DNA from 4 places in the Bradyrhizobium sp. CCGE-LA001 genome. Region 1 is predicted to be linked to each of the others. Evidence: predicted binding sites of a transcription regulator. Region 1 holds the regulator's gene; each other region holds the start of a gene.
What was found. Region 1 encodes HrcA, which represses chaperone genes, less so after heat shock. Its sites were predicted from a motif close to GTTAGCACTCNCNNNNNGNGAGTGCTAAC; they were not measured.

Region 1 (7,329 bases):
CGCTTCACTGCGAAGAAGGTACGCTCGGGATTGGTGACGGCCTGGCGCTTGGCCGGCTGGCCGACGAGGCGCTCACCGTCGTCCGTGACGGCGACGATCGAAGGCGTCGTGCGCATGCCTTCGGAATTCTCGATGACTTTGGCGTTCTTGCCATCCATCACGGCGACGCACGAATTCGTGGTGCCGAGGTCGATCCCAATGACCTTTCCCATGGTCCTGATATCCTTCTTTTTGCGGCAGGTTGGCTGGGCCCAGAAGGCACCCAAACCGAAACCCCCTAAGATCAAACATCCGCGATATTGCGATGATTGAGGCTCATATAGGAGGGGGGGAGGGGCCCGCAAGGACCGAAGCAACGTTTCTGCCGTGAAAACATTGGGTTTTGGAGCATCATATCCGGGCTCCACCGGCCTTGCGGGTGAGAAATTATTAACGGGTCCGGGCCTCGGCAAGCCCCGCCTCGGCCATCTACCCCACCCTGTTACGGCAGGGCCAAACCCGCTAAAAAGCGGGCCGGCCGGGCAGCCGCACCACGCTGCTCCGCGCGACAAAGCGGCCCGGTCTGCGACCATCGAACGGCCTCAATGTGAACCAATCAGAGTGCCCATGAAGCTGATCCGCCCCCTCGCCGCGCTCGCCCTCATTGCCTCCGCGCTTCCGGCGCTTGCTGCCGACGCCGTCTACCCGCCCGGCCTGCGCCTTGGCATGGTGCCGCTGGTCGGTCTCAATACGGCAAAAACTTTTCCGGGCTTTGAGAGCGAGGACGGCAGCGTCAAGGTGCTGATCACCGAGCTGCCCCCGGCCGCCTATGGCGAGGTCGTGAGCGCCTTCAATTCCAATCCGGCGGGCGCCAATGGCGTCAAGCAGGACAAGATCGAGACGCCTGCGGGCCTCGCCTATTTCACCACCGAAAGCGGCAAGGCCGGCGAGACCCCGGTGCGGCGCTATTCGATGATTGTGCCGGGCGCCGGCTTCTCCGGCTATGTCGCGGTGCAGATCCCGGAGAACGCGACCAAGATTTACACCGATGAGGCGGTGCGCCAGATGTTTGCGAGCACCGTGACCCGCAAGCAGGTCTCGGCCGAAGAGCAGATCGGGCTGATGCCGTTCAAGATCACCGATCTCGCCGAGTTCAAGGACATCCGCACGCTGGCGCCGGGCTCGAGCATCATCCTGGCCGACGGCGACGAGAGCGCGGGCTATGAGTCGAAGCCGTTCATGATCCTCGGGCTGATCGGCGCCACCCCGCAAGCCGCCGACGATCGCGCCCGCTTCGCCCAGGAGGCGGCGCTTCAGATTCCGGGCGTGCGCGAGTCGCGCGTCACCATGTCCGAACCGATCCGCATCAACGGCCAGCAGGGTTTCGAGACCCGGATCGACGGCGTCAGCGGCAAGGACAAGGTCCCGGTGACGGTGGTGCAGTGGATCCGCTTCTCGAGCGGCGGCGCCTCGCTGCGCATCATTGCCAGCGCCCCGCGCGACCAGTGGCTGCCCGCCTTCGCCCGCTTCCGCGCCGTGCGGGACGGGATTCAGCCGAAGGGGTAGGTGCGAAGAACACATTCGGTGTCATCCCCGCGAAGGCGGGGATCCATACCGTGTGATATCAAGGTTGCGGTTGGTCGCAATCCCACGAAGAGTCTTCGCCAAACCTCTCCCTGGGGGATGGATCCCGGATCGGCGCGCGCCTTAAGGGCGCGCTTGTGCGGGACGACAGGGAGTTTGGCTTCGCGAGCCCACCCCTCACCAGACCCGGCTGCATTTTCGGGCTTCTGTTCGCGGCCGCGCAGAACTAGGCTTCGCCTCCATTGGCTCGCAAGGGGAGGTGAACGATGCTCGATCGGCGACAAATCTTGGCAGTGCTTGGAACGACGGCGATGGCAACTCTCGCGCCCACCGCGTTGCTTGCAGCTTCATCGATCAAGCCGGACGATGCGTCCGCGCTGCTCGTGATCGACGTGCAGAACTGCTTCCTGCCCGGCGGGAGCCTGGCGGTGAAGGAGGGCGAGCAGGTGGTGCCCGTCATCAACAAGATCGCGAAAGCGTTCGCCAACGTGGTGCTGACGCAGGACTGGCACACGCCCGGCCATGTCTCGTTTGCGTCAACGCATTCCGGCAAGAAACCGTTCGAGACCGTCGATCTTCCTTACGGCAAGCAGGTGCTGTGGCCGGACCATTGCGTGCAAGGCACCGAGGGCGCCGCGCTGTCGAAGGACCTCGCGATCCCACATGCCGAGCTCATCATCCGCAAGGGCTTTCACAAGAATGTCGACAGCTACTCGGCCTTCCTCGAAGCCGACGGCAAGACCTCGACGGGCCTTGCCGGCTATCTGAAGGGGCGCAAGATCAAGCGCGTCTTCGTCGCAGGGCTGGCGACGGATTTCTGCGTGGCCTGGACGGCGCTCGACGCGCGCAAGGCGGGCTTCGAGGTCTACGTGGTGGAGGACGCCTGCCGCGGCATCGACACGCAGGGCTCGCTGGCAAAGGCCTGGGCCGATATGGGCAAGGCCGGCGTGAAGCGGATTCAGTCTGCAGATATCGCGGTGAGTGCGTAGGCGGCGCGCAACGCTGCTAAACCCTCATCCTGAGGAGCGCGCGACTTCGCGCGCGTCTCGAAGGATGAAGGCCGAGCTGATGCAGCCGGGCCCGCATGGTTCGAGACGGCGCTGGCGCGCCTCCTCACCATGAGGATCCATCAATTTGGCGCGCCGCTCGACTCGTTGTTGTTGGCCGCAGGTGCGGCCTTCGCGCCGCCCTTAGCGACGCCGACCAGCGCAGGACGCAGCACGCGCTCACCGATGGTGTAGCCGGCCTGCACGACCTGCACCACGGTGCCCGACGGCACCGACGCATCGGGCACCTCGAACATCGCCTGCTGGAAATTCGGATCGAACTTCTGGCCCTGCGGATCGAACTTCTTCACGCCGTGCTTTTCCAGCGCATTGAGCAGCGAACGCTCGGTGAGCTCGACGCCTTCGATCAGCGAGATGAGGCCGGGATCGGCCGCAGCACGCGTCTCGGCTGGTACGGCATCGAGCGCCCGCTGGAGATTGTCGGCGATGTCGAGCACGTCACGGGCAAAGCCGGTGATGCCGTAGAGGCGGGCGTCGGCGACTTCCTTGGTGGTGCGCTTGCGCAGATTCTCCATCTCGGCCAGCGTCCGCAGCATGCGGTCACGCGCTTCGGCGGCTTCCTTCTGCAACGTTTCGACCGAACCCGGCTCCGGATCATCGGGCATGATGTAGGGTTTCGACACCACGGGCTCGCCGGTCGCTGCAGTCGTGTCTTGAGGTTGCCGGTCTTGCTCGGTCATCGGCTCTAATCTCGAACTCGTTTCAGGGATGTTGGCCCGGATATCGTGCCTTAGCTTACGAAAATCAAGCGCCCGTGATCGGCGGAAACGCCGGTCAGCCCCCCAGAAGGCGGCTGACGATGCGGGCGGCGTAGTCCACGGTCGGGATCACACGGGCATAATTCAGCCGCGTCGGACCGATCACGCCGAGGACGCCGACGATGTGGCCGGCGGCATCCCGGTAGGGCGAGATAATCGTCGAGGAGCCCGACAGGGAGAACAGCTTGTTCTCCGAGCCGATGAAGATGCGCACGCCCTCGGCGGTCTCGGCCCGGCCAAGCAGGTCGATGACACCGCGCTTGGTCTCGAGATCGTCGAACAACAGGCGAACGCGCTCCAGATCCTCCAGCGCGTGCAGATCTTCCAGCAGATTGGCGTGGCCGCGCACGATGAGCTGGCGGTCCTCGTTCTCGCCGCCGGACCAGCTCGCGATACCGGCTGAGATCACCTTCTGCGTCAGCTGATCGAGCTCGGCACGGGCTTCGGCGAGCGCGGTCTCGAGCTCGAGCCGTGCCTCGGCCAGCGTGCGGCCGCGGATGCGCGCATTGAGAAAATTGCCGGCCTCGGTGATCGCCGAGGAGGGAACTCCGGGCGGCAGCGTCAGCACGCGGTTTTCCACCTGGCCGTCCTCGCCGACCAGGATCACCAGCGCCTTTTCCGGTTCCAGGCGGACGAACTCGATGTGCTTCAGCCGCGCATTGGATTTCGGCGTCAGCACGACGGCGGCGGCGCGGGTCAGGCCCGACAACCGCATCAGCGCCTGGTCCAGCGCCGCCTCGACCGACTGCGCCTCGCCGACGGAGGACAGCTGGCTCTGGATCGCGGCGCGTTCGGCTTCGTTGAGGTCGCCGACCTGCATCAAGGCGTCGACGAAGAAGCGCAAGCCCAGTTCCGTCGGCAACCGGCCGGCGGAGGTATGGGGCGCATAGATCAGGCCGAGCTGTTCCAGATCGGCCATGACGTTGCGGACCGAGGCCGGCGACAGCGGCATGGCGATCAGGCGGGAAATGTTGCGCGAGCCGACGGGCTCACCGGTCGCGAGGTAACTTTCGACAATTTGACGAAAGATGTCGCGGGAACGCTCGTTGAGCTGGGCAAGGCCTGCGCGCGGCGCGATCAGATTGATCGGATCGTGATGGGCCACAGACGGCAACTCCTCTCAGATACTGACAATTTGTCCATCCCGGACGCATCTGACAAGCGTGACGTTGGCGAGCTCCTTATCAGGGGGTGAAAAAACCTTGCCGCCCACCCTCACCCCCCCTACAAGCACCGCGAACAGCCTACCCCCTGCGAGTTTTGGAGGATTTCCCATGCGGCCAAGCCGCCGTGCGCCCGACGAATTGCGCCCCGTGACGCTGGAGCGCGGCGTCGTCAAATATGCGGAAGGCTCCTGCCTCGTGAAATTCGGCGACACCCATGTGCTGGTCACCGCCACGCTGGAAGACCGCCTGCCGCCGTGGCTGAAGGGCCAGGGCCGCGGCTGGGTCACCGCCGAATACGGCATGCTGCCGCGCGCCACCTCCGAGCGGACCCGCCGTGAGGCCTCGGCGGGCAAGCAAAGCGGCCGCACCGTCGAGATTCAGCGTCTGATCGGCCGCTCGCTGCGCACCATCGTCGATCTTGAAGCGCTCGGCGAGCGCCAGATCACGGTCGATTGCGACGTCCTCCAGGCCGACGGCGGCACGCGCACGGCCTCGATCACCGGTGCCTGGGTTGCGCTTGCCGATTGCATCGGCTGGATGAAGGCGCGCAACATGGTCAAGGCCAACGTGATGCGCGACAACGTCGCCGCGATCTCCTGCGGCATCTATAACGGCACGCCGGTGCTCGACCTCGACTATGCCGAGGATTCGGAAGCCGAGACCGACGCCAATTTCGTCATGACCGGCGACGGCCGCATCATCGAGGTGCAGGGCACCGCGGAACGCGAGCCGTTCACACAGGACGAGTTCCTGAAGCTGATCGCGCTGGCGCAGAAGGGCATCGCGCGTCTGGTGGACTTGCAGAAACTGGCTGTAGCGTAGTCAATAGGCCATGCATCGCCGAATCACCGGAAAGCTCGTCATCGCGACCCATAATCCCGGCAAGCTCGCCGAGATGAAGGAGCTGCTCGCGCCTTACGGCATCGAGGCGGTGTCGGCCGGTGAGCTCGGCCTGCCCGAACCCGAAGAGACCGGCAACGACTTCCGCAGCAATGCCGCGATCAAGGCGATCGCGGCAGCACGAGCGACGAAACTTCCCTCCTTCGCCGATGATTCCGGCATCGTCGTCGAGGCGCTCGACGGCGCGCCTGGGATCTACAGCGCGCGCTGGGCCGGTCCGTCCAAGGACTTCAACGCGGCGATGGCGCAGATCGAGCGCCTGTTGCAGGAGCGCGGCGCCGCCACGCCGAACCGCCGAAGAGCGCACTTCGTCTCCGCGCTGTGCGTCGCCTGGCCCGACGATCATCGCGAAGAGGTCGAGGCCCGCGTCGACGGCACGCTGGTCTGGCCGCCGCGCGGCACCGCCGGTTTCGGCTACGATCCGATGTTCCTGCCCGACGGCCATGACCGCACCTTCGGCGAGATGACCAGCATCGAGAAACACGGCCTGCCGCCGCACGGCCTCGGCCTGTCGCACCGCGCCCGCGCCTTCGTGAAACTGGCGGAGATCTGCCTTGAGCCGCGATAGAGCGTTTTCGAGCGAAGTGGATACCGGTTCGCGCCAGGAAAACGCGTCAAAACAAGAATGCCAAGCTTTTGGCGTCTACGTGCACTGGCCGTTCTGCCTGTCGAAGTGCCCCTATTGCGACTTCAACAGCCACGTCCGCCACGCCGCGATCGACGAGGCGCGGTTTGCTTCCGCCTTTGAGTGCGAGATCGCGGCGACCGCCGAGCGCGCGCCCGGGCGCGAGGTCACCTCGATCTTCCTCGGCGGCGGCACGCCGTCGCTGATGCAGCCTGCAACCGTCGGCGCCGTGCTCGACGCCATCGGCAAGCACTGGTCCGTCGCAGGTGATGTCGAGGTAACGCTGGAGGCCAACCCCACCAGCGTCGAGGCCACGCGCTTCGCCGGCTATCGCAGCGCCGGAGTCAACCGCGTCTCGCTCGGCGTGCAGGCGCTCGACGATGCCTCGCTGAAGGCGCTCGGCCGCATGCACAGCGCCCGCGAAGCGCTCGATGCCGTTGCCATCGCGCGCCGCTCGTTCGATCGTTACTCATTCGACCTGATCTATGCCCGTCCCGACCAGACGCCGGCGGTGTGGGCCGATGAGCTGCGTCTCGCGATCGAGGAAGCCGCCGAGCATCTGTCGCTCTATCAATTGACGGTCGAGGAAGGCACGCCGTTCTTCGGCCTGCACCAGGCCGGCAAATTGAAGACACCGGACGAGGCGGTCGCGCGCGCGCTCTACGACGTCACGCAGGAGACCTGCGATAAGCTCGGCCTGCCCGCCTACGAGATCTCCAATCACGCGCGGCGCGGCGCCGAGTGCCGGCACAATCTGGTCTATTGGCGCGGCGAGGAATATGCCGGCATCGGACCCGGCGCCCACGGCCGTCTCGACATCGACGGCGTGCGCCATGCCACCGCCACCGAGAAGCGTCCCGAAGCCTGGCTGATGCGGGTCGAGACCAATGGCCATGGCGTCGTCACCGACGAGCTCCTCAACAGCGAGGAACGCGCCGACGAGTTTTTGCTGATGGGACTGCGTCTTGCCGAAGGCATCGACCCCGAGCGCTACAAAACCCTCTCCGGCCGCCCGCTCGATCCCAAACGCATCGCGCTCTTGCGCGAGGAAGGCGCGATTACGGTCGATGCGACGGGACGCCTGCGCGTGACCAGCAGCGGATTCCCGGTGCTGGATGCGGTAGTCGCGGATTTGGCGGCGTAGCGAGCCCTCGTAGGGTGGGCAAGGCGAAGCGTGCCCACGCAATTCCATGCAATCCGGAGAGACGGCGGGCACGGCGCAAGTGCGTCTTTGCCCACCCTACGGCACT
Region 2 (7,329 bases), 2.9 Mb from region 1:
TCATATGAGCCTGGGCGTCGCCCTCAACGGGCTACGGCGTCACGACGAGGCCCGCGAGAGCTATCGCAAGGCCCTCGCCTTGCGGCCCAATTACGCCCTGGCGCTGTCCAATCTCGGCAACGCGAGCGTGGCCCTTGAGCTTCACGAGGAGGCGCTGCACAGCTACGACAAGGCGCTTGCGCTCAACCCGGATCTTGCCGAAGCCCATAACGGCCGGGGTTGGGCGCTCTGCCGTCGGCGCAACTATGACGAGGCCATCGCAAGCCTGAACCGCGCGCTGTCGATCAAGCCCGATTATGCGGCGGCGCTCGCAAACCGCGCCATCGCTTTGCGGGAGCTTCAGCGATTTGACGAAGCCCTGGCAGACGGCAATCGGGCGATCGCGCTGGCCCCCGACGACGCGAATGGGTGGCTCGCGCGGGCCGGCGTGCTGCTCCAGATACAGCAAATTGCCCAGGCGTCGCGCGATTGCGAGCAGGCCCTCGCGATCGATCCAAATTCGATTCAAGCTCACATGATGCAGGGCCTTTGCCTCGCCGGACTTGGCCGGGTCGACGAGGCCCTCGCCAGTTTCGACAGGGCGCTCGACATCCAGCCTGACCTGCAGAGCGCGATTTCCAACAACATATTCACGCTCGACTTTGCGGAGGACGCCACCGTCGAACGGCATCAGCAAGCGCGGCAGGTGTGGTGGGAGCGTGTCGGTGCGAAGATCGCATCAGAAGCGTCGGGACCGCATGACAACAGCCGCAATCCGGACCGCCGTCTGGTGCTTGGCTATGTCTCGTCGGATTTCAACGCGCATTCGGCCGCGTTCATCTTCAAGCCGGTGCTGCAGCACCATGACCGGGCGCAGTTCGAGATCGTGTGCTACGCCTGCTCGTCGAAAGTGGATGCGACGACCAGCGAGTTCAAGAAAATCGCCGATCGCTGGCGTGACGCTTCGCAATGGACCGACGATCGTCTCGCCGCCGAGATCCGCGCCGATGGCGTCGATATCCTGATCGATCTGTCCGGCCATACCAGAGGAAACCGCCTCGGCGTGTTTGCGCGCAAGCCGGCACCGATTCAGGTGCACGGCTGGGGCCATGGCACCGGCACCGGGCTGCCGACGATCGATTATCTGTTCTCGGATCCCGTCGCCATTCCGTCCGCAGTCCGGCATCTGTTTGCGGAGACCATCGTCGACCTGCCGTGCTTCGTGACGCTGGCGCCGCTGCCCGACGGGATTGCGCGGGCACCGGCGCCGGCGATTTCGAACGGCTTCGTCACGTTCGGTGTCTTCAACCGTATCAGCAAGATCTCGGACGAGGCCGTGGTCGTCTGGTCCAGGATTCTCGAGCGGGTGCCGGGCTCTCGACTCCTGATCAAGGATGTTGCGCTGGACGATCGACTGGTCCGCGACAATCTGCTGGCGCGGTTTGCGGCTTGCCGATTGCCGGCCGAACGCGTCGATCTGCTCGGAGCCACGTTGCGAAGCGAGCATCTGGCATCGTTCAATCGCGTCGACATTGCGCTCGACCCGTTCCCGCAGAATGGCGGCGTCAGCACGTTGGAAGCCTTGCAGATGGGCGTGCCCGTGGTGGCAAAGCTCGGGAACAGTCTGCCCAGCCGCGCCGCCGGCGCCATCCTCACCGCACTCGGCCTGCCGGACTGGGTCGCGGACAGCGAGGAGGCTTACGTCGAGATCGCGGCGAGCCGTGCAGCCGGGATCGGCGACCTCGACAAATTGCGCCGCGAATTGCCCGGACAGATCAACGCCTCGGCCGCCGGCAACCCCATCTCATATGCGCGCGCGGCGGACGCCGCATACCGCGCGATGTGGCAGCGCTACTGCGACGGCGGGGCCTGATCGCGTGCTCAATGCAGCCTGAACACGCCGTCCACTGCGCGCAGCTCGGTCGGCTTGATCAGCTTGGAATGCGCCACAGTGACTGAATGGAGCGGACCGTCGAGCTTCTCCTGCCAGAACGCCAGGAAATCCTTCAGCGCCGGAAATTTCGGAAACATGTCGTAATTCTGCCAGACGTAGGTCTGGAGCAGCGAGGGATGATCCGGCATCCGGTAGAGGATTTGCGCCGTCGTCAGCCCGTAACCCAGCATTTGTTTCCGGAAGTCCTCGGAAACGCCCCCACTCCGCAGTCCCATGCCAAACCTCCTTTGCAGGAGCGCATCGAGGGCGGCCTGGTCGGTGTGCGCCTTACGAGCCACCCGGTCCTGATGCGCTCACATGAGAGAAATGTGACGCAAACTGACAACCCATCTCAAGCCCAAAAGTTTAACAAGCTGTTGAAATTCAATGCGTTAGCAGCAGATGAGGCACCGTGCTAATACGGGCGCGGTCTCGGTTAACGCTAGGAAATAGATTCTGGCAGTCCGTGCTTCCGGGTGCTGATTTTTCTGCTAGAAGCCCTTGCCCCCGCAAAATTCCTGTCCTATTTCAGGCTCGCCCGTGCTAGCACTCACGGGCATCGATTGCTAACAATCTTGAAATCTCAACCCGAGCAAATGCTTAGGAGGACTGCATGAAATTCCGTCCGCTTCACGACCGCGTCGTGGTCAAGCGCATCGACGCAGAAGAGAAGACCGCTGGCGGCATCATCATTCCCGACACTGCCAAGGAAAAGCCCTCCCAGGGCGAAGTCGTCGCCGTCGGCCCGGGTGGCCGCGACGAAGCTGGCAAGCTGATCCCGATCGACCTGAAGGTCGGCGACCGCGTGCTGTTCGGCAAGTGGTCCGGCACCGAGGTCAAGATCGACGGCCAGGATCTGCTGATCATGAAGGAGAGCGACGTGATGGGCGTTCTCGAGGTCACCGAGTCCAAGAAGAAGGCGGCTTAAGAGCCCCTCTCCTCCCTCCAGTCAAACATCTCAAGGAAAATTCCAGATGGCAGCCAAAGAAGTCAAATTCTCGGTTGAAGCGCGCGACAAGATGCTCCGCGGCGTCGACGTCCTCGCCAACGCTGTGAAGGTTACGCTCGGTCCGAAGGGCCGCAACGTCGTGCTCGACAAGTCGTTCGGCGCTCCCCGCATCACCAAGGACGGCGTCACCGTCGCCAAGGAGATCGAGCTCGACGACAAGTTCGAGAACATGGGCGCCCAGATGGTGCGCGAAGTCGCCTCCAAGTCCGCTGACGCGGCAGGCGACGGCACCACCACCGCCACCGTGCTGGCGCAGGCGATCGTGAAGGAAGGCGCCAAGTCGGTCGCCGCCGGCATGAACCCGATGGACCTCAAGCGCGGTATCGACCTCGCGGTCGAGGCCGTCGTTGCGGACCTGCAGAAGAACTCCAAGAAGGTCACCTCGAACGACGAGATCGCCCAGGTCGGCACCATCTCGGCCAACGGCGACCAGGAGATCGGTAAGTTCCTCTCCGACGCCATGAAGAAGGTCGGCAACGAGGGTGTCATCACCGTCGAGGAAGCCAAGTCGCTCGAGACCGAGCTCGACGTGGTCGAGGGCATGCAGTTCGACCGCGGCTACATCTCGCCCTACTTCGTCACCAACGCCGACAAGATGCGCGTTGAGATGGACGACGCCTACATCCTCATCAACGAGAAGAAGCTCTCCTCGCTGAACGAGCTGCTGCCGCTGCTCGAGGCCGTGGTGCAGACCGGCAAGCCGCTGGTCATCGTCGCCGAGGACGTCGAAGGCGAAGCGCTCGCGACCCTGGTCGTGAACCGTCTGCGCGGCGGCCTGAAGGTCGCGGCCGTCAAGGCTCCGGGCTTCGGTGATCGCCGCAAGGCCATGCTGCAGGACATCGCGATCCTGACCGGCGGCCAGGCGATCTCGGAAGATCTCGGCATCAAGCTCGAGAACGTCACGCTCAACATGCTCGGTCGCGCCAAGAAGGTGATGATCGACAAGGAGAACACCACGATCGTCAACGGCGCCGGCAAGAAGGCCGACATCGAGGCGCGCGTGGCCCAGATCAAGGCGCAGATCGAGGAGACCACCTCGGACTACGACCGTGAGAAGCTCCAGGAGCGTCTGGCCAAGCTCGCGGGCGGCGTCGCGGTGATCCGCGTCGGCGGCGCGACCGAGGTCGAGGTGAAGGAACGCAAGGATCGCGTTGATGACGCGATGCATGCGACCCGCGCTGCGGTCGAGGAAGGCATCGTCCCGGGCGGCGGCGTCGCCCTGCTCCGTGCCTCCGAGCAGCTCAAGGGCCTGCGCACCAAGAACGACGACCAGAAGACCGGCGTCGAGATCGTGCGCAAGGCGCTGTCGGCTCCCGCCCGCCAGATCGCGATCAACGCCGGTGAAGACGGCTCGGTGATCGTCGGCAAGATCCTGGAGAACAAGGCCTACAATTACGGCTTCGACTCCCAGACCGGCGAATATGCCGACCTCGTCAAGAAGGGCATCATCGACCCGACCAAGGTGGTCCGTACCGCGATCCAGAACGCAGCCTCGGTTGCAGCTCTGCTGATCACCACGGAAGCCATGGTCGCCGAGCTGCCCAAGAAGGGCGGCGCCGGCCCCGCGATGCCCCCCGGCGGCGGCATGGGTGGCATGGACTTCTAAGGTCCAGCCATCTCAAGGACTACGAAACCCCGGCAGCGATGCCGGGGTTTTTGTTTTGAGCACACTCTTTCCTGTCGTCATTCCGAGGCGCGCCCTCTTGGGCGCGAGCGCCCCTCACTCCACCTTCCCCAGCCGCTCGATGTTCGGCTCGCCGTCTTCGTCGAGGGACCAGAAGATCCGCGTCACCTTGCCGACGAGATTGTCCATCGGGATGAAGCCGAACGACGACATCCGGCTGTCGGTGGAATTGTCGCGGTTGTCGCCGAGCACGAAGAAGTGGCCCGGCGGCACCGTGAAGACGTTGGTGTTGTCGAGGAAGCCGTTGTCGATGCAGTCGTAGGTCACATAGGACGTGCCGCTCGGCAGCGTCTCGCGCCAGCGCTTGACCTTGTAGCTACCAGCGATATTGCAGGCGGTGCCGGCGAGCCCGTATTCGAGCGCGACGCGCGTCACCGGTCTCTCATTGAGGAAAAGCTGTCCCTGCCGCATCTGGATGCGATCGCCGGGCAGCCCGACGACACGCTTGACGTAGTCGGCAGAAGTGTCCTTCGCGGTCCGGAATACGACGATATCCCCATACTCCGGTTCAGCGGCAAAGACGCGGCCCGAGATCCAGGACGAAGCGAAGGGGAAGGAATAACGGCCATAGCCATAAGCACTCTTCGAAACGAAGACGTAGTCGCCGACCATCAGCGTCGGCGACATCGAACCGGAGGGGATGTTGAACGGCTGGTACAGGAAGAAGCGAAACAGGAATGGCGGCGACCACAGCACCGGGATCAGCAGGATCAGGATGAGGATCGCCTTCCATTCCCGCGATTGCGCCGACGACCGCGCCGGCCGGATCGTGTCCTGAAGAATGGTCATGCAGCTGCCCTGATCAAGTCCGTGTCGGTGCGAGATTACGCAACTCTTACGCGCGTGCAATCCCCACTCCCTGATCTTGGTCGCACAAGCGCGGCAACGCGTTCATGACAGGTCACGTCAGGCACGCGACATGTGCTGGAAGCATGCCCGCACCCAGTCGATCGTCACGCGCGTCGCGGCATCGCGCTTGAGATGGTTCTGAACGAGCAGCCAGACGTCGCGCCGTTTCGGCAGCAGCGTGGCGCGCAGGCGGCGGTCGGCGAGCAGGTCGATGCAGCTGTGCTCAGGCAGCACGCCAGCGGCTTGACGCGACCGGATCAGCGTGCGGATGACGCGGACATTGTCGGTCACGCAGCGCGACCGGATTTTCTTCGTCCGCAGAAACTGCATCTCCGGAATGGCGCCGAGCTCGTCCGGAAAGGCGCACAGCACCGGCTCGCCTTCGGTCGCGATCGGTTCGAAATAATAGATGCGGATCTCTCCCAGCTTCGAGATGGAGAAGTCGCCCTTGTCGGGCTTGCGCAGTCGGATCGCGAGATCGGCTTCCCAGCGCGAGAACCTGACATTCTCGCTCGAGGTCAGAAATTGCAGCGTCAGGCCGGGATTGGCCCGCAGGAAGTCGCTCGCATGCGGTGCCAGCACCTCCTCGGCGAACGCGTTGGTGGAGGCGATGCGCAGACGCCCCACCGGGCCCGGCAGGCTCTCACTGATGCGGCCGATCTCTGCGGCATGCGCGGCCATTTCCTGGACATGCGCAAGCACCGCTTCGCAACTGCGCGTCGGCTTGCGGACACCGTCGACCGCCTCGAACAGGCGTAGGCCGAGCGCGCGCTCGATGCGCGACAGCCGGCGGCCGACCGTGGTCTCGTCGATGCGCAGTCGTGCGCTGGCCCCGGCATAGGTGCCCTCGTCTCTGACCGCGGCGATGATGCGAAGGTCGTCCCAGTTCATGGGCTGCGAGGCTATATCGGCCGGCAGCAGTCTGCAATATCGCAGCCAATGGCTGCAATATCCCTGCATATCGGCAGGTCGCCGTGGGACTATGCTTCGCCCAAAACTCAGTCTGGAGATCGAATCATGACGACCGCAAAGACCCTGCTACAGCTCGCTGGTGCCGACCTCACCCCGCCGGCTCTTGCCGACGCCGCGCTGGTGCTGATCGACATCCAGAACGAATATCTGGCAGGTCCCCTCGCCCTGCCCGATGCCAAGCCTGCAATTGCGCGGGCGGCCGCGCTGCTCGCGCGAGCGCGCGAGCGCGGATCTGCGATCATCCACATCGCCCATCGCGGCAAGCAAGGCGGCCTGTTCGATCGCTCCGCCGATCGCGGCGCCATCGTCGCCGAGCTCAGCCCCCTCGCGAGTGAGCTCGTGATCGAGAAGGAGCTGCCGAACGCCTTCGCCGGCACCGATCTGCAGGCGCAGCTCGCCGCGAGCGGACGCAAGAACATCGTGCTGGCCGGCTTCATGACGCATATGTGCGTCAGCTCCACTGCGCGTGCCGCGCTCGATCTCGGCTTTCGCACAACCATCGATGCGGACAGCTGCGCCACCCGCGACCTGCCCGACGGAAGCGGCGGCACGCTGGACGCCCGGACCATCCACGAGGTCGCGCTGGCCGAGCTCTCGGACCGCTTCGCGATCATCGCACGCGGCGAGGCGCTCGCGTGAACGCGTAATCTGGACTCGGGCGACGTGGCGCGCAATTCGCGGCGTGTTTTCGTCGAGCGCTGATCGTGCCATGATCATGTCGACGAGCCACAACAGGAAAAGATCATGGCGCCACGTGGCGGATCGAAAATACTTGCGGGTAAGGTCGCGCTGGTGACCGGCGCGGGGCGCGGGCTCGGCCGCGCCTTTGCCGAGAAGCTCGCTGCGCTCGGCGCCGACGTCGCCATTCATGGCATGCGCGAGAACGGGCCCGCCGAATATGGC
Region 3 (7,329 bases), 1.1 Mb from region 1:
AAGGCGCATCGCGACAACGAGCCCTTCCTGCGCCGCGTCGCCGTGCACGGCTTCTACGCGCTGATCAATTGGGGCGCGCGGCAGAAGATTCCGGAGGACGCCGGCGACTTCCGCCTGCTCTCGCCGCGCGCGGTCGCCGCCCTGCGGCAATTGCCCGAGCGCAACCGCTTCTTCAAGGGCCTGGCCAGCTGGATCGGCTTCCGCCAGATTCGCGTCGACTACGAACCGGCGGCACGCGCCCATGGCGTCACCACCTTCAACGCCGCCAGCCTGCTCGGCCTGTCGATCGAGGGCCTGACTTCGTTCTCGGTGGCGCCGCTGCGCTTCGCCAGCCTGCTCGGCGTCATCCTCGCCGGAGGCGCCTTCCTGTTCGGCCTTTCGATCCTGTGGGAGGTGTTCACGACCGGTAAGCAGGTGCCCGGCTATCCTTCGCTCGTGATCGGCCTGATGACGATCGGCGGCGTGCAGCTCATCATGATCGGCATCGTCGGCGAATATATCGGCAAGATCCTCTCCGAGCTGAAGGCGCGCCCGATCTACTTCGTGGCCGAGCACAGCGAAAAGCACTTCGAGACCGACAAGGCGGACGACGCCTCGAAGAGGACGGCGGCCGAATGAATGCGGCCGCACGCCTGCGGCGAATCTGGCTCTGCGCCGACGATTACGGCATCAGCCCGGGCGTCAATCGCGCCATCCGCGACCTGATCGAACGCGGCCGCCTCAACGCCACCTCGGTGATGATGGTGGGACCTGCGATCGGGCGCGGCGAGATCGAGGCGCTGGACGCGGCAGCCAAGTCGAGCCCGCGCTGCGCGATCGGACTGCACGTGACGCTGTCGGCCCCGTTCCGGCCGCTGACCATGCACTTCCGTCCTCTGGACGGCGACATGTTCATGCCGTTTCCAAAACTGCTGCGCGCCGGCTTGACGCGGCGGCTCGACCGCGAATTCATCCGCAACGAGGTCAAGGCGCAGCTGACGGCCTTCATGGAAGCATTCGGACGCGCGCCCGACTTCGTCGACGGTCACCAGCATGTGCAGCTCTATCCGCAGGTGCGGGACGGCTTCATCGATGCCGTCAGCGACGGTGCGCCAAATGCCTGGGTGCGTCAGGGCGGCCGCGATCTGCCGCTCAGACAGCGGCTGGCCTCGCCGAAGGCCATGGTGCTCGACATCCTCAGCGCGCAATTCCGCCGCCGCGCCGCGGGTGCCGGGCTCAGCTTCAACCCCGGCTTTGCCGGCGCCTACGACTTCACCCGCGCCGCTGATTTCGGCGAGTTGATGCGGCAGTTTCTGGACGGCCTGCCGGATGGCGGTCTCGTGATGTGCCACCCCGGCTTCGTCGACGAGATCCTCGTCGGCCTCGACCCGATGACGGAGGTTCGCGAACGCGAGCACGCCTATCTCGCCGGCGATGCCTTCCCACGTCTATTGGCAGACAGCGGCGTCACGCTCGAGTGAAATCGGTCAAAGCAGCCTTGCGAGGCAGCTTGTCGCATACCGAAATTTAATCCGGCCGGCACTGTTGGGGCCACAATGGAACCCTACATCTCCTGCGCGCTTGGTTTTGCGCGAAGGAGAGAGATCATGACGCCGCAGGAACGCCAGCTCGTTGACGACCTTTTCGACCGGCTTTCAAAGCTGGAAAACGCACCGCGCGATCCGGACGCGACCGCCGCGATCTCCGAGGGGCTGCGCAAGGCGCCCGGCGCGGTCTACGCACTGGTGCAGACTACGCTGCTGCAGGACGAAGCGCTGAAGCGCGCCCATAACCGCATCCAGGAGCTGGAAGCGGGCCAGGCGCCCGAGCAGGCGCAGTCCGGCGGCTTTCTCGACACCATGCGTGACACGCTGTTCGGCGGCGGCCCGTCGCGCGGCTCGGTCCCGAACGTGCCGCCGCGCGATTCGCGGCCCCTGTGGAATACCGGCCAGGCGATGCAACAGGGCCAGCCGGGTTACGGCCAGCCGCCTTACGGACAGGCTTACGGCCAAGGTCCCGGCCAGGGCTATGGCGCGCCGCCGGCCGGCGGTGGTGGCGGCTCGTTCCTCGGCACGGCAGCGGCGGCGGCCGCTGGCGTAGTCGGCGGCTCGCTGCTGCTGTCCAGCATCCGCGGTATGATGGGCGGACCGCATCAGCAGGCTTTTGGCGACACCAATGCGCTCGGCGACCGCAGCGCTGGTGGAAGCCCCTGGGGCGGCAGCGACCAGTCCAGCGGATCGCTGGCGCGCGACGCCGGCCTCAACGACATCGGCTCCAAGGGCGATTCCCGCCAGGGCTTCTTCGACCAGGCGTCGAACGACGATCGGAACAACAACGATCAGCACTACGACGATAACGGTGACAACATGGACGTGGCCGACAGCGACTTTGGCGGCGACGACGATGGCGGCAGCGATTACGCGTGAGCAATCATCCCGTAGATGTGGAACGGCCGCCTTCTCGGCGGCCGTTTTCTTTTGCGCTCAGCTCAACTGCCTTTGCCACATGCAGGCGAAGCCGTTCGATATAGTATGACTAATGTGTGCGCTATTGGACTTCCCTGAGCTGACGTTGCCCGACGTGCCTGAGTTCACCATGAAAAGCGAAACGGCCTTCGGACACGCGCGGCCGTAGAGTCCCGGATTTCCAAATGCGGACATGGGTGTTCAACTCGAAGAACACATTGCTCATGCCACACACCCTGCCGTTCTTGGCTATAGTCGGGGGTTTAATGATGAGTTCACTTCAGCAGCGCATTGCAACCTTGACCGACGCGACGACACATCTCATCACCGAATTGTGCGAGCTGGAAGGATTGCACGAACGTGTCAGGAAGGCGGAGCTGTCGGCACGGCGGCTGAACCGCTCCGCTGGCGCACCGCATTCCCCTCCGTCAACTCGTCGGCGCTGCTCCGTTTCCCCGCGAATGGGGTCGACGCGGCACCGCCAGCGAGTTTAGACCCAGCTGAAGGCGTGCGCCGGAGGCACGCACGCCTTCGATGCCGCCCACCCGGCGCGAATGCCGAGTTGACGGCCCGCATCGAGCGTATGGCGCCTCACATCACCACGACCTTGGTGCCGACATTGACGCGGCCGTAGAGGTCGATGACGTCCTCGTTGCGCATGCGGATGCACCCGGAGGAGACGTTGGTGCCGATGGTCCAGGGCTCGTTGGAGCCGTGGATGCGGTAGAGCGTCGAGCCGAGATACATCGCGCGCGCCCCGAGCGGATTTTCAGGACCGCCTTCCATGTGGCGGGGCAGATCCGGTCGGCGCGCCAGCATTTCCGCCGGCGGCGTCCAGGCCGGCCATTCGCGCTTGGCCGTGATCGACTTCACGCCGGACCAGGTGAAGCCGGGACGCCCCACGCCGATGCCGTAGCGCATCGCCCGGCCATTGCCCTCGACGAGATAGAGGTACTTGTTCGGCGTATCGACCACGATCGTGCCGGGACTTTCCTTGCCGCTATAGTCAACGAGTTGCTTCTCGAACTTGGGATCGAACGGACGCTGCCGCGGATCGACCGCCTCCTGCTGCAGCGCGCCTTGTTGATATCCGCCTTGCATCTGCGGCTCGCTCATCGGCGGCAGACGGCGCTGGTCATAATAGGCCGGCTGCTGCTGATACACCGGTCGCTCCGGCGCATAGGCCGGACCGCGGCCCGGGCCGTCGCCGAAGAGGAACTCGATGAAGCCGCCGCCCAGGTTCGCGTTGGAGGCGACACGTACCGGCGCCGGCGGCACTTGCGGGGCATAGAGCACTGCAGGCGGATCGTTCGGCACCGTGTTGTCGAAGGCGCTGGCGCCGTTCGTGCCGGCCATGAAGGTGCAAGCGCTGCCGAGCAGCGCGACAGACATTTTCTTGAACATCGACGTACTCTGTACTGTTTCGTCTAGATCACATGCGTCGTGGAGAGCGCCTGGCTGATCGGCCGCCGCGACGTGGTCAATAAAAGGCAAAAGCCGTTTTGTTTGGTAAACAGGAACGCCGTTTGGATTCACCACGTCGTCAGGCGCGGGCCAATTCGGCGATCAGCGTTTATTTTCGATGAACGCGGCGCGGCCATGGTTAATCGCTTCTTTGCGCAGTGTCGCGCGGCGCAACCACAACAGTTCCGGCTGTGAACTTCGTGTTAAATCGCTTCTGCCTACAAAGACGCGTGAGTGAGGTGGGGGAGTGTCCTGATGGCTGTTCACCGCAAACGTTTTCGTGTCGAGGATATCGCTGGTGGCGAGATGCCCATTCTAGACGTAACTGAAGAGGCAGGGCCGATGCACAGCGAGATCATGGCCGAGCTGCGCGCGATCCGCGCCCAGATGGCGAAGGGCATCACGGCGGCCCCGCTGTCCGGCAGCGCAGCCATGGCGGCGATCGACGCCTCCACGGCACACGAGCTTGCCGAAGCCCGCACCATGCTCGAGACCTATCGTGCGCAGATCGAGCAGTGCGAGAAGTTGAAGGTCGAGCTCGACCTCATTCACGACGCCATCGATCGCACCAAGCGCGAGATCGCGACGCTGCACGGCAAGAGCTTCGACGGCGGCGAGATGGCCAAGGTCAATGGCGAACTCGGCGCAGTCGTCGGCGGCACCGAGCAGGCGACCCAGCAGATTCTCGAAGCCGCCGAGTCGATCGACCAGGCAGCCAGCGCGATGTCCAAGGTGCAATCGGCCGATCAGCAGAAGCGACTCGCCGACGACATCCAGGAACGCGTCATCTCGATCTTCGAAGCCTGCAACTTCCAGGACCTGACCGGTCAGCGCATCAGCAAGGTCATGGGCACGATGAAATTCATCGAGCAGCACATCAATGCGATGATGGAGATCTGGGGCGGCGTCGACGCGATCAAGGCCCATGTGCCCGCGCATGCGCATGTCGATAACCGCACCGAAGAAGAGAAGCTTCTCAACGGCCCGAAGCTCGCCGGCGATGTCGGCCATGCCTCGCAGGACGACATCGACGCGCTGTTCGATTGAGCGGACGCGAGATAGAGACGATGCAAAACGCCGGCCCTGGGGGCCGGCGTTTTTTGTTGTCTCCGTCGTTGCGAGGAGCGAAGCGACGCAGCAATCCAGTCTGCTTCCGAGGAGACAAGTCTGGATTGCTTCGCTGCGCTCGCAATGACGCGTGGTCAGGCCGGAACCCGATCACGCCCGCGGCGCGCAGCGGACGTAGACCATATTGCCGTAGCGGACGGCAGCGTCCTTGTCGATGAAGCGGGTGATCAGCACGCGACCGTCGAAGGATACGATTTCGCGGTCCTGATCGCCGGGGGTGGGACCGGCGGGACCGATATAATTCTTGCCGCTGGGCGAGCCCTTCAGCCGCAGCTCCTGCGGGGTCGCCTGGTCGGCCAGATGCATGATGACGCCGCCGGAGGAACCAGCGGTGATCACGTAGGGATTCCTGCACTGGGCCCTGGCCGCGGCTTCGGTGCGGGCGCGATCGGCCGGATTTTGGAACGAGGCGAGACCCCAGCGGCCGACGATCTCGTCGGCGCGGATCGTTGCGGGCATTTCGGGAGCGACGCCCGGTTCGGCCGCGGGCGGCGGTGGGGAGGACGTCAAGGACGGCAGGCTGAAGCCGCCACCGCAGGCGCCCAGCAGCAGCGCCAGACAGGAGGCGGCGGCAAGATTGGCCACCGTGCGCGCGTGAGCTGAACTGATCATGGCATTCCCCCCAACAAGACCACGGCCGCACCCCTCCCGCAGCCAAGCGCAAAATCGCTGCCGGAGCAATGACGTCCTTTGATACGCCGATGCCCCGAACGAGTTTCCAATGCCACCATCCTATATCCGCCTCAACAATCGCTTAACCACCTTTGCTTGACAGGATCGCGGCCAAGCCATATTTCCGGGCGCACTATTAGCACTCGGAAAGCCCGATTGCTAAGCGCGCCGTTCGGTCCTCGGGGAGAGGTTGGACGGAAGCGCCGCCCCACCCACTTCCACTACTTCCGAAGCGAGCCTCCAAAGGGAAACGTCATGGCTAAATCCAAATTTCGTCCGCTGCATGACCGTGTCGTGGTCAAACGTATCGACGCCGAGGAAAAGACCAAGGGCGGCATCATCATTCCCGACACCGCCAAGGAAAAGCCGTCCCAGGGCGAAATCGTCGCCGTCGGCCCCGGTGGCCGCGACGAGACCGGCAAGCTGATCCCGATCGACCTCAAGGTCGGCGACCGCGTGCTGTTCGGCAAGTGGTCGGGCACCGAGGTCAAGATCGACAATGAAGAGCTCCTGATCATGAAGGAGTCGGACATCATGGGCGTTCTGGCCTAAGGCCGTCCGCCTGAACAGCCGCTGAATGTCATGCCCGGATCGGACGATCCGGGCATCCATCGTTCCGAACCAGCGGCAAGACACATCACGAAACACGAGGGATTGCAGAAATGGCTGCCAAAGACGTCAAGTTTTCCGGAGACGCGCGCGATCGCATGCTGCGCGGCGTCGACATTCTCGCCAACGCCGTCAAGGTGACGCTCGGCCCCAAGGGCCGCAACGTCGTCATCGAGAAGAGCTTCGGCGCGCCCCGCATCACCAAGGACGGCGTCACCGTCGCCAAGGAGATCGAGCTCGAGGACAAGTTCGAGAACATGGGCGCCCAGATGGTGCGTGAGGTCGCCTCCAAGACCAACGACCTCGCCGGCGACGGCACCACCACCGCGACCGTGCTCGCCCAGGCCATCGTGCGCGAAGGCGCCAAGGCAGTTGCCGCCGGCATGAACCCGATGGATCTCAAGCGCGGCATCGACACAGCGGTTGCGGCCGTGATCAAGGACATCGAGAAGCGTGCCAAGCCGGTCGCGGCCTCCTCCGAGGTCGCCCAGGTCGGCACCATCTCGGCCAACGGCGACGCCGCCATCGGCAAGATGATCGCCCAGGCGATGCAGAAGGTCGGCAACGAGGGCGTCATCACCGTCGAAGAGAACAAGTCGCTCGACACCGAGGTCGACATCGTCGAGGGCATGAAGTTCGACCGCGGCTATCTGTCGCCCTACTTCGTCACCAATGCCGAGAAGATGACCGCCGAGCTCGAGGACGCCTACATCCTCCTGCACGAGAAGAAGCTCTCGGGCCTGCAGGCCATGCTGCCCGTGCTCGAAGCCGTGGTGCAGTCGGGCAAGCCGCTCGTCATCATCGCCGAGGACGTCGAGGGCGAGGCACTGGCCACGCTGGTCGTCAACCGCCTGCGCGGCGGCCTCAAGGTCGCGGCCGTCAAGGCGCCGGGCTTCGGGGACCGCCGCAAGGCCATGCTCGAGGACATCGCGATCCTGACCGGCGGCCAGCTCATCTCCGAGGAGCTCGGCATCAAGCTCGAGAACGTCACGGTGAAGATGCTCGGCCGCGC
Region 4 (7,329 bases), 1.8 Mb from region 1:
CGGCTGACCCGTGCCCATGCGCCCAATTGCGCTGCACTAAATGAGTTGCAAAGGCATGTAATCGATGCGTTCGACCATACACCTAGAGCTCCTTTTTGATAGCGCGCTTGTGAGCGTGGTCCCAAATGGAAGCGAGCGGAATATGAGAGATCGCGGACCTTCATTACGCTTTCCAGCCTACGTCCTGACGCAGCGTGAGGTTCAAGCGATTTATTCCCGTGCGACTCTTGCGGCCTATGCCAGGATCTCGGTAGCCTCCTCCAATGCAGTATTAGGCGGCCTATTGTGCAGCGCCGGTCCCGTCGAGTGCGGAAGATCGTGAGATGGCAAAGCACGTAGTCCGCGGAAGTCAGTTGCAAGCACGGGATCACGACCGCTGTTGCGGCATTCGATGCTCCGCGGCAAGGTCCAATCTGTCGAACATCCCGCATCAGTCGCGGCCGTCAATGAATAGCGAAATTCACCATTAAAGGGCCACTCCTGATGGACAGTTAGAGACGTTGGACTGACGCGGGAGCGAGCAAGCATCCATGGGGTCGCAAGGACTCATCAGCGAGCCGCGAATTGTCGGCTTTCTCACGAAACCCGCAAACTGTATGGAGCCGCGTCTGTGAATACGACCCTTTTGCAACTGAGGTAGGCCAACAGTCCATCTAACGCAACCACGGGCGAACATTTCAGACAGAGCGGGCGAACTATGTCCAGTCATCCGAAGGCGTAGAACTTATGACAATGATGTCGGAGCGAACGCCACAGTGTCAGGTTTGAGCCGATCGGCCGGCACTGAGGCCTAGGGGATGTCCCAATCTCCAGCGGCACGCCGCTTGCTTCGTTGCAGCCGGGCACGGTCCAGCGCATGTCGCTGTCGGCACCCAATGCACACCGTCCATTCGCTTTGGCCAAGTCGAAGTTGCGCCAGCCGAGCGACCCACGCAGTTCAGGATAACTTCTATGACGCAGTCAATCCTTGCCGCCGCGACGCTCTCGAAGGCGAATCTGTCCTCTCCAGCGTCGCCCCAGAACCGGGTCGCTACGGCCGAGGTGGAGGATCCCTTCCTTTGGCTCGAGGAAATCGATGAGCCGCGCGCACTCGCTTGGGCGCGGGCCGAGAACGATAAGACGCTCGGAGCGCTCCAGTCAGATCCCCGCTATAATCGCTTGTATGAAGAGGCGCTGAGCATCCTTCAAGCCAAGGACCGGATCCCGTATGTTTCGTTGGAGCGGCAGGGTCTGTGCAATTTCTGGCAGGACGAGAGCCAGGTGCGCGGCATCTGGCGGCGCACCACGTTTGACAGCTATCGCAGCTCGGACACGCGCTGGGAGACTATTCTTGACATTGACGCTCTGGCCGTCACGGAAAAGAAGAACTGGGTCTTCAATGGCGCTACCTGCCTGCCGCCTGAGGAGAGCCTGTGCCTCGTCGAGCTTTCTGACGGCGGCAAGGATGCTGTGTTCATTCGCGAGTTCGATCGGCATGCCAAAGCCTTCGTACCAGCGGGATTCGATCTTCCGGAGGGAAAGCAGAGCGTCAGCTGGGTCGACCGCGACACCATACTCGTCGCCCGAGATTGGGGGGAAGGCACCATGACGCCCTCGGGCTACCCCTTCGTCGTGAAGGAGCTCAAACGGGGGCAGCCGTTGGTTCAAGCGCGCGAGGTCTTTCGCGGAAGTTCGAATGATGCGATGGCGCAGCCGTTCGTGCTGTGGGACAGTGAAGGCAAGGTTCATGCGATCGGCGCCGTGCGCGCCATCAGCTTCTTCGAGCAGGAGTATGTGCTCTTCGGGCCCAACGGACCGATCAAGCTTGACCTGCCGAAAAAGGCCGGCATCGTTGGCATTGCCAGTAACCGCCTGCTAGTGACGCTCGAGGAAGACTGGGTACCGTCCGGCAGCACCCACTTTGCTGCCGGTTCGATTGTCTCGTATGACCTGGCCGAATGGAAGCAGGATCCGCTGCGCGCGACGCCTTCGATGGTCTTCCAGCCCGAAGCGCGGCACGCGATCAGCGGGTTGGCGGTTACCAAGAACGTTTTGATCCTGACGATCCTTGACAATGTTCAGAGTAAGACCTTCATCTACAGATATGACCAGGGCGCCTGGCAGGCCACGCCGATCCCATTCTCTGCCAACAAGAACGTCAGCCTGTTAGCCGCTCACCCTGAAACGGACGAAGTGCTGTTCACGGTGTCCAGCTATCTCGTGCCGACTTCGCTCTGGTACCTAGACGCGGCGACCAAACGCCTTGAAATGCTGAAGACGTCACCTCCTAACTTCGACGCGTCCAGCCACGTTGTGGAGCAATTCGAGGCAATTTCGCCCGATGGGACCCTGATACCCTACTTTCTGGTGCGTCCAAAGAACGCAAGGCCCGGGCAGCCCATCCCGACCCTTCTCACCGGCTATGGCGGTTTTCAAGCTCCGCTCCTGCCATCGTATGTTGGGCCGATCGGGCGGCTCTGGCTCGAGCAAGGCAATGCATATGTCGTCGCAAACCTGCGCGGTGGCGGCGAGTTTGGACCGCGATGGCACCAGGCTGCCCAGGGAGCAACAAAGCAGCGAACGTGGGATGATTTCATCGCCGTTGCGGAGGACTTGATTCGCCGGAAGATCACCTCTCCGCGCCGATTGGGCGTGGTCGGCGGCAGCCAGGGAGGTCTGCTGGTAGGCACCGCAATTACTCAGCGACCCGACCTTTTCAACGCGGCGATCGTGCAGGTGCCGCTGCTCGACATGCTTCGCTTCACAAGCCTGGGCGCGGGCGCCTCGTACATCGGTGAATATGGTGATCCCGCCGTTGCCGAGCAGCGCGGGTGGCTTGAGGCTTACTCGCCTTACCAAAAGCTGATCCCGGGCAAGACCTACCCTATGCCTTTCATTCTCACCTCCACAAAGGATGATCGCGTGCATCCGGCGCACGGCCGCAAGGCAGCCGCCAGGCTTGCTGCCCTCGGCCAGCCTTATTTCTACTTTGAGAATTTTGACGGGGGTCACAGCGCGGCCGCCAATCTCAAGGAACAGGCGCGCCGGATGGCACTCGAGTACACCTATGCATCCAGGCGGCTCGTGGATTGAGTGATGTGGGCGAGGGAGTTCGATGATGCACCAGCGCAGCTGGTGGCTTGTCGACATTGGCGCGTTTTAACGGAGAAATCTGGGAACGGGCCTGTTTGAGCCTAAGGAAAGACGGATAGTTGAAGTGAGTGCGGTTGGCGGACGGGCCGATTCTCGCCGTTTCAATTTCCAGCTCGTAACGGGCGAATTGCGCTCTATGGCTCCATCCGGTTATTCCCAAAGCCGCGTAACCTATGGCCGCCGCAAGAGCTCTCCTCCTTGCAAGAAGCACTCGGAGGATATTCGGACGATATGGAGCGAAATCCACAAGCCGTCAGCGATGACGACGCGACCTGCAGCATGAAGCTGGCGCCTTCCCAGGAGCAAGTCGCTCAGGAAAGACGCGATCTGCCGCCGGTCCAGCAACGCTGGTCAACCGAATACGGCTGCTCGCCGGATCTGCGTTCGGCATCATCAGACGGAGGAAATTGCGTGCGCGGCTTGCGCTTTTATTGAAAGGTAAGACAATGGCGCAGCAGATTCATTCGCACGCGGTCGTGTGGATCGACAACCTCATGGCCAAGATATTCTTCATCGGGCTAACGGGCGTCGGCGCCACGACCGTGCGCGCGCGTAAGGCGCTTGCGATTGGAGCTTGCGGTGTGAATGACGATCCGACGTTTCTCGTCAGAGTAGGTGGGACGCTGAGTAGCTGCACCGATCTGCTGATCATCGGGCCGGAGACCGAGAGAACCAAGCTGTTGGACTTTCTGAGAACGAACAGGCTGGACCTCACCCTCCACGTCGAGACAAGCAATCCTTTGACCGACCGGGAAGTTGTAGCGCTCGGGCGAAAGCGCTTCCGGCTCGACTAAGCTCTTCGCTGACCAGTTTACTTCCAGCGCTACGCCTAAGCTGGCGGAGAGCAGAGAGAAAAATGCCGAGCATGAGCGTCGAAACGACAATTCCGCTTTGATGCTTATATAGCTCGGCGAAGCCAAGAGAGACCTCGGCCTAGCGCTCCGCTGTCACTGAAAGCGCTCAGACATAGTGTGTACTTGCATTTGCGAGGTCCCAGCTGCTCTTTGGCATCTTTGAGGTACTGTCAAGCTGGCTCAGCAGAAGGAAGCTCGGACTCGACGGCAGCTCAAGGAGGAGCCGCTGTCCGCGTGCGCTATCCCGCCCGACGCATATAAGAGGTTATTGTGAGAGCAACATACGCCTCGCGCTGCCGTTCGTAGCGGCCTGAGGCAACTTCGCGGGTGGCCATGCCGTCGAGCTAAGTCCGCCGCGGCGCGGGCAGAGGCACTTTGGCGTAAAGCGGGCACATCGGGCGCGAGGAATAGCGACGAAGTATCGATGGACGCGCGGCAATCCCGGTCCCCTCGTAGAATTCAGCACCGCTCGCGTATCGCTAGACCGGACGCATATGAAGTTGCGCCAGATCGCCAATATTACCGTTCCTCTTTAGATCATGAATGTTGCAAGGCGAGTGGACGGGAAGAGAACTGAAAGGCGATATGAGGTGGAAGCACAGAGCTCGCTCAGAATATCGGGAGCTCGGCGACAAGCTCGCGAGGTCATCTGGCTTGAAGCGGAATCGCTGCACTGGGATTTTCCTCCTACAAACACTTGCTACCCAACAAATCAATCTTATCTCAGGTGTGCCTGCATTGGCGCTCGCGGGCACCGATTGCTACCAATCGGACGATCCTCAACTTGTGTAAATTGCTTAGGAGAAATCTGCATGGAATTCCGTCCGCTTCACGACCGCGTCGTGGTCAAGCGCATCGACGCAGAAGAAAAGACCGCTGGCGGCATTATCATTCCGGACACGGCGAAGGAAAAGCCCTCCCAGGGCGAAGTCATCGCCGTCGGGCCCGGTGGCCGCGACGAGAGCGGCAAGCTGATCCCAATCGACGTTCAGGTCGGCGATCGCATCCTGTTCGGAAAGTGGTCAGGCACTGAGGTCAAGATCGACGGCGAAGACCTGCTGATCATGAAGGAAAGCGACATCATGGGCGTTCTCGACGTCCCCGCTTCCAAGAAGAAGGCCGCCTAAATCACCGCTCGCAGGGCTCATCCCGAGGAGCGCATGAGCGCGCTGCAAAGGGTGAGGTCAAGAAAACATTCGGGAAAACTCACATGTCTTCAAAAGAAGTTAAGTTCGGCGTAGACGCTCGCGACCGCATGCTGCGCGGCGTAGACATCCTCGCCAATGCCGTGAAGGTTACGCTCGGTCCGAAGGGCCGCAACGTCGTGCTCGATAAATCGTTCGGCGCTCCCCGCATCACCAAGGACGGCGTCACCGTCGCCAAGGAGATTGAGCTCGACGACAAGTTCGAGAACATGGGCGCCCAGATGGTGCGCGAAGTCGCTTCCAAGTCCGCCGACGCGGCTGGCGACGGCACCACCACGGCGACGGTCCTTGCCGCTGCGATTGTCCGCGAGGGCGCCAAGTCGGTCGCCGCCGGCATGAACCCAATGGACCTCAAGCGCGGCATCGATCTTGCGGTCGCCGCCGTGGTTGCTGACCTTCAGAGGAACTCCAAGAAGGTCACCTCGAACGATGAGATCGCCCAGGTCGGCACCATCTCGGCCAACGGCGATGCCGAGATCGGCCAGTTCCTCTCCGACGCCATGAAGAAGGTCGGCAACGAGGGTGTCATCACCGTCGAGGAAGCCAAGTCGCTCGAAACCGAGCTCGACGTTGTCGAGGGCATGCAGTTCGACCGCGGCTACATCTCGCCCTACTTCGTCACCAACGCCGACAAGATGCGCGTTGAGATGGACGACGCCTACATCCTCATCAACGAGAAGAAGCTCTCCTCGCTGAACGAGCTGCTGCCGCTGCTCGAGGCCGTGGTGCAGACCGGCAAGCCGCTGGTCATCGTCGCCGAGGACGTCGAAGGTGAAGCGCTCGCGACCCTGGTCGTGAACCGTCTGCGCGGCGGCCTGAAGGTCGCGGCCGTCAAGGCTCCGGGCTTCGGTGATCGCCGCAAGGCCATGCTGCAGGACATCGCGATCCTGACCGGCGGCCAGGCGATCTCGGAAGACCTCGGCATCAAGCTCGAGAACGTCACGCTCAACATGCTCGGTCGCGCCAAGAAGGTGATGATCGACAAGGAGAACACCACGATCGTCAACGGCGCCGGCAAGAAGGCCGACATCGAGGCGCGCGTGGCCCAGATCAAGGCGCAGATCGAGGAGACCACCTCGGACTACGACCGTGAGAAGCTCCAGGAGCGTCTTGCCAAGCTCGCGGGCGGCGTCGCGGTGATCCGCGTCGGCGGCGCGACCGAGGTCGAGGTGAAGGAGCGCAAGGATCGCGTTGATGACGCGATGCATGCGACCCGCGCGGCTGTCGAGGAAGGCATCGTCCCGGGCGGCGGCGTCGCCCTGCTCCGTGCCTCCGAGCAGCTCAAGGGCCTGCGCACCAAGAACGACGACCAGAAGACCGGCGTCGAGATCGTGCGCAAGGCGCTGTCGGCTCCCGCTCGCCAGATCGCGATCAACGCCGGTGAAGACGGCTCGGTGATCGTCGGCAAGATCCTGGAGAAGGAGCAGTACGCGTACGGTTTCGACTCGCAAACTGGCGAGTATGGCAACTTGGTTTCAAAGGGCATCATCGACCCAACCAAGGTGGTCCGCACCGCGATTCAGAACGCAGCCTCGGTGGCTGCGCTCTTGATCACCACGGAAGCCATGGTTGCCGAGCTACCGAAGAAGAACGGCGCCGTTCCCGCCATGCCGCCGGGCGGCGGCATGGGCGGCATGGACTTCTAACAAACTCTCTCTGAAATGCGACCCCGGCAGCAAATGCCGGGGTTTTCTTTTCGGCGCGAAGCTCTTCCAAAGGCGAATCCAGAATGCCGCTGATCCATCTATCACTCTGTGCGCGATCGGCAAACAGATACGGAGCTGGCTAACAGCACTGAAATGAGCCAGAGGTTGAGCGCGGAGAGCAAGCGAGCCGGCGATCGTTCGCTTACCCAAGACCGTTCTCTGCGCCGGAGCTCACTCACCGACCGAAACGAAGGCTGGACTAGATGGCGGCTGCGGGGCAAGAGACCATCATCTTTTCTATGTGAGCGGATATGTTGCGCGCTCGATCATCAGAAGCTCGGCGTCGGCTGTAGAGCGGGCCGAATGAGCTTCGCGGTGCGAATGATGCCCTCTGCCCGCAGCGAGCGATGCGTAATATCGGCAAAGATTCTGACTTGGTCTGAACCCCCAGGCAGTGGGCCCGGTCCATTAAAGGCGAGGGCACATGCCATG

Region 2: the regulator HrcA is predicted to act here: its motif matches at 2,455-2,483, upstream of BCCGELA001_RS24005 (co-chaperone GroES).
Region 3: the regulator HrcA is predicted to act here: its motif matches at 5,844-5,872, upstream of BCCGELA001_RS06230 (co-chaperone GroES).
Region 4: the regulator HrcA is predicted to act here: its motif matches at 4,724-4,752, upstream of groES (co-chaperone GroES).

What each region holds. Positions count from the first base shown of each region.
Region 1 is NZ_CP013949.1:164,006-171,334, forward strand. It holds gene dnaK (molecular chaperone DnaK) at 1-212, opposite strand, end outside; gene BCCGELA001_RS00755 (hypothetical protein) at 607-1,545, shown strand; gene pncA (bifunctional nicotinamidase/pyrazinamidase) at 1,830-2,552, shown strand; gene grpE (nucleotide exchange factor GrpE) at 2,693-3,310, opposite strand; gene hrcA (heat-inducible transcriptional repressor HrcA) at 3,405-4,493, opposite strand; gene rph (ribonuclease PH) at 4,663-5,376, shown strand; gene rdgB (RdgB/HAM1 family non-canonical purine NTP pyrophosphatase) at 5,387-6,022, shown strand; gene hemW (radical SAM family heme chaperone HemW) at 6,039-7,223, shown strand.
Region 2 is NZ_CP013949.1:5,135,215-5,142,543, forward strand. It holds gene BCCGELA001_RS23995 (O-linked N-acetylglucosamine transferase, SPINDLY family protein) at 1-1,852, shown strand, start outside; gene BCCGELA001_RS24000 (usg protein) at 1,861-2,148, opposite strand; gene BCCGELA001_RS24005 (co-chaperone GroES) at 2,526-2,840, shown strand; gene groL (chaperonin GroEL) at 2,887-4,527, shown strand; gene lepB (signal peptidase I) at 4,642-5,394, opposite strand; gene BCCGELA001_RS24020 (LysR family transcriptional regulator) at 5,512-6,345, opposite strand; gene BCCGELA001_RS24025 (cysteine hydrolase family protein) at 6,472-7,065, shown strand; gene BCCGELA001_RS24030 (SDR family NAD(P)-dependent oxidoreductase) at 7,171-7,329, shown strand, end outside.
Region 3 is NZ_CP013949.1:1,295,528-1,302,856, reverse strand. It holds gene BCCGELA001_RS06260 (glycosyltransferase family 2 protein) at 1-618, shown strand, start outside; gene BCCGELA001_RS06255 (ChbG/HpnK family deacetylase) at 615-1,460, shown strand; gene BCCGELA001_RS06250 (DUF2076 domain-containing protein) at 1,587-2,405, shown strand; gene BCCGELA001_RS06245 (L,D-transpeptidase) at 3,036-3,848, opposite strand; gene BCCGELA001_RS06240 (protein phosphatase CheZ) at 4,164-4,955, shown strand; gene BCCGELA001_RS06235 (hypothetical protein) at 5,127-5,648, opposite strand; gene BCCGELA001_RS06230 (co-chaperone GroES) at 5,964-6,260, shown strand; gene groL (chaperonin GroEL) at 6,371-7,329, shown strand, end outside.
Region 4 is NZ_CP013949.1:6,216,572-6,223,900, reverse strand. It holds gene BCCGELA001_RS28945 (prolyl oligopeptidase family serine peptidase) at 952-3,072, shown strand; gene BCCGELA001_RS37470 (hypothetical protein) at 3,331-3,567, shown strand; gene BCCGELA001_RS28940 (hypothetical protein) at 3,579-3,926, shown strand; gene groES (co-chaperone GroES) at 4,799-5,113, shown strand; gene groL (chaperonin GroEL) at 5,197-6,837, shown strand.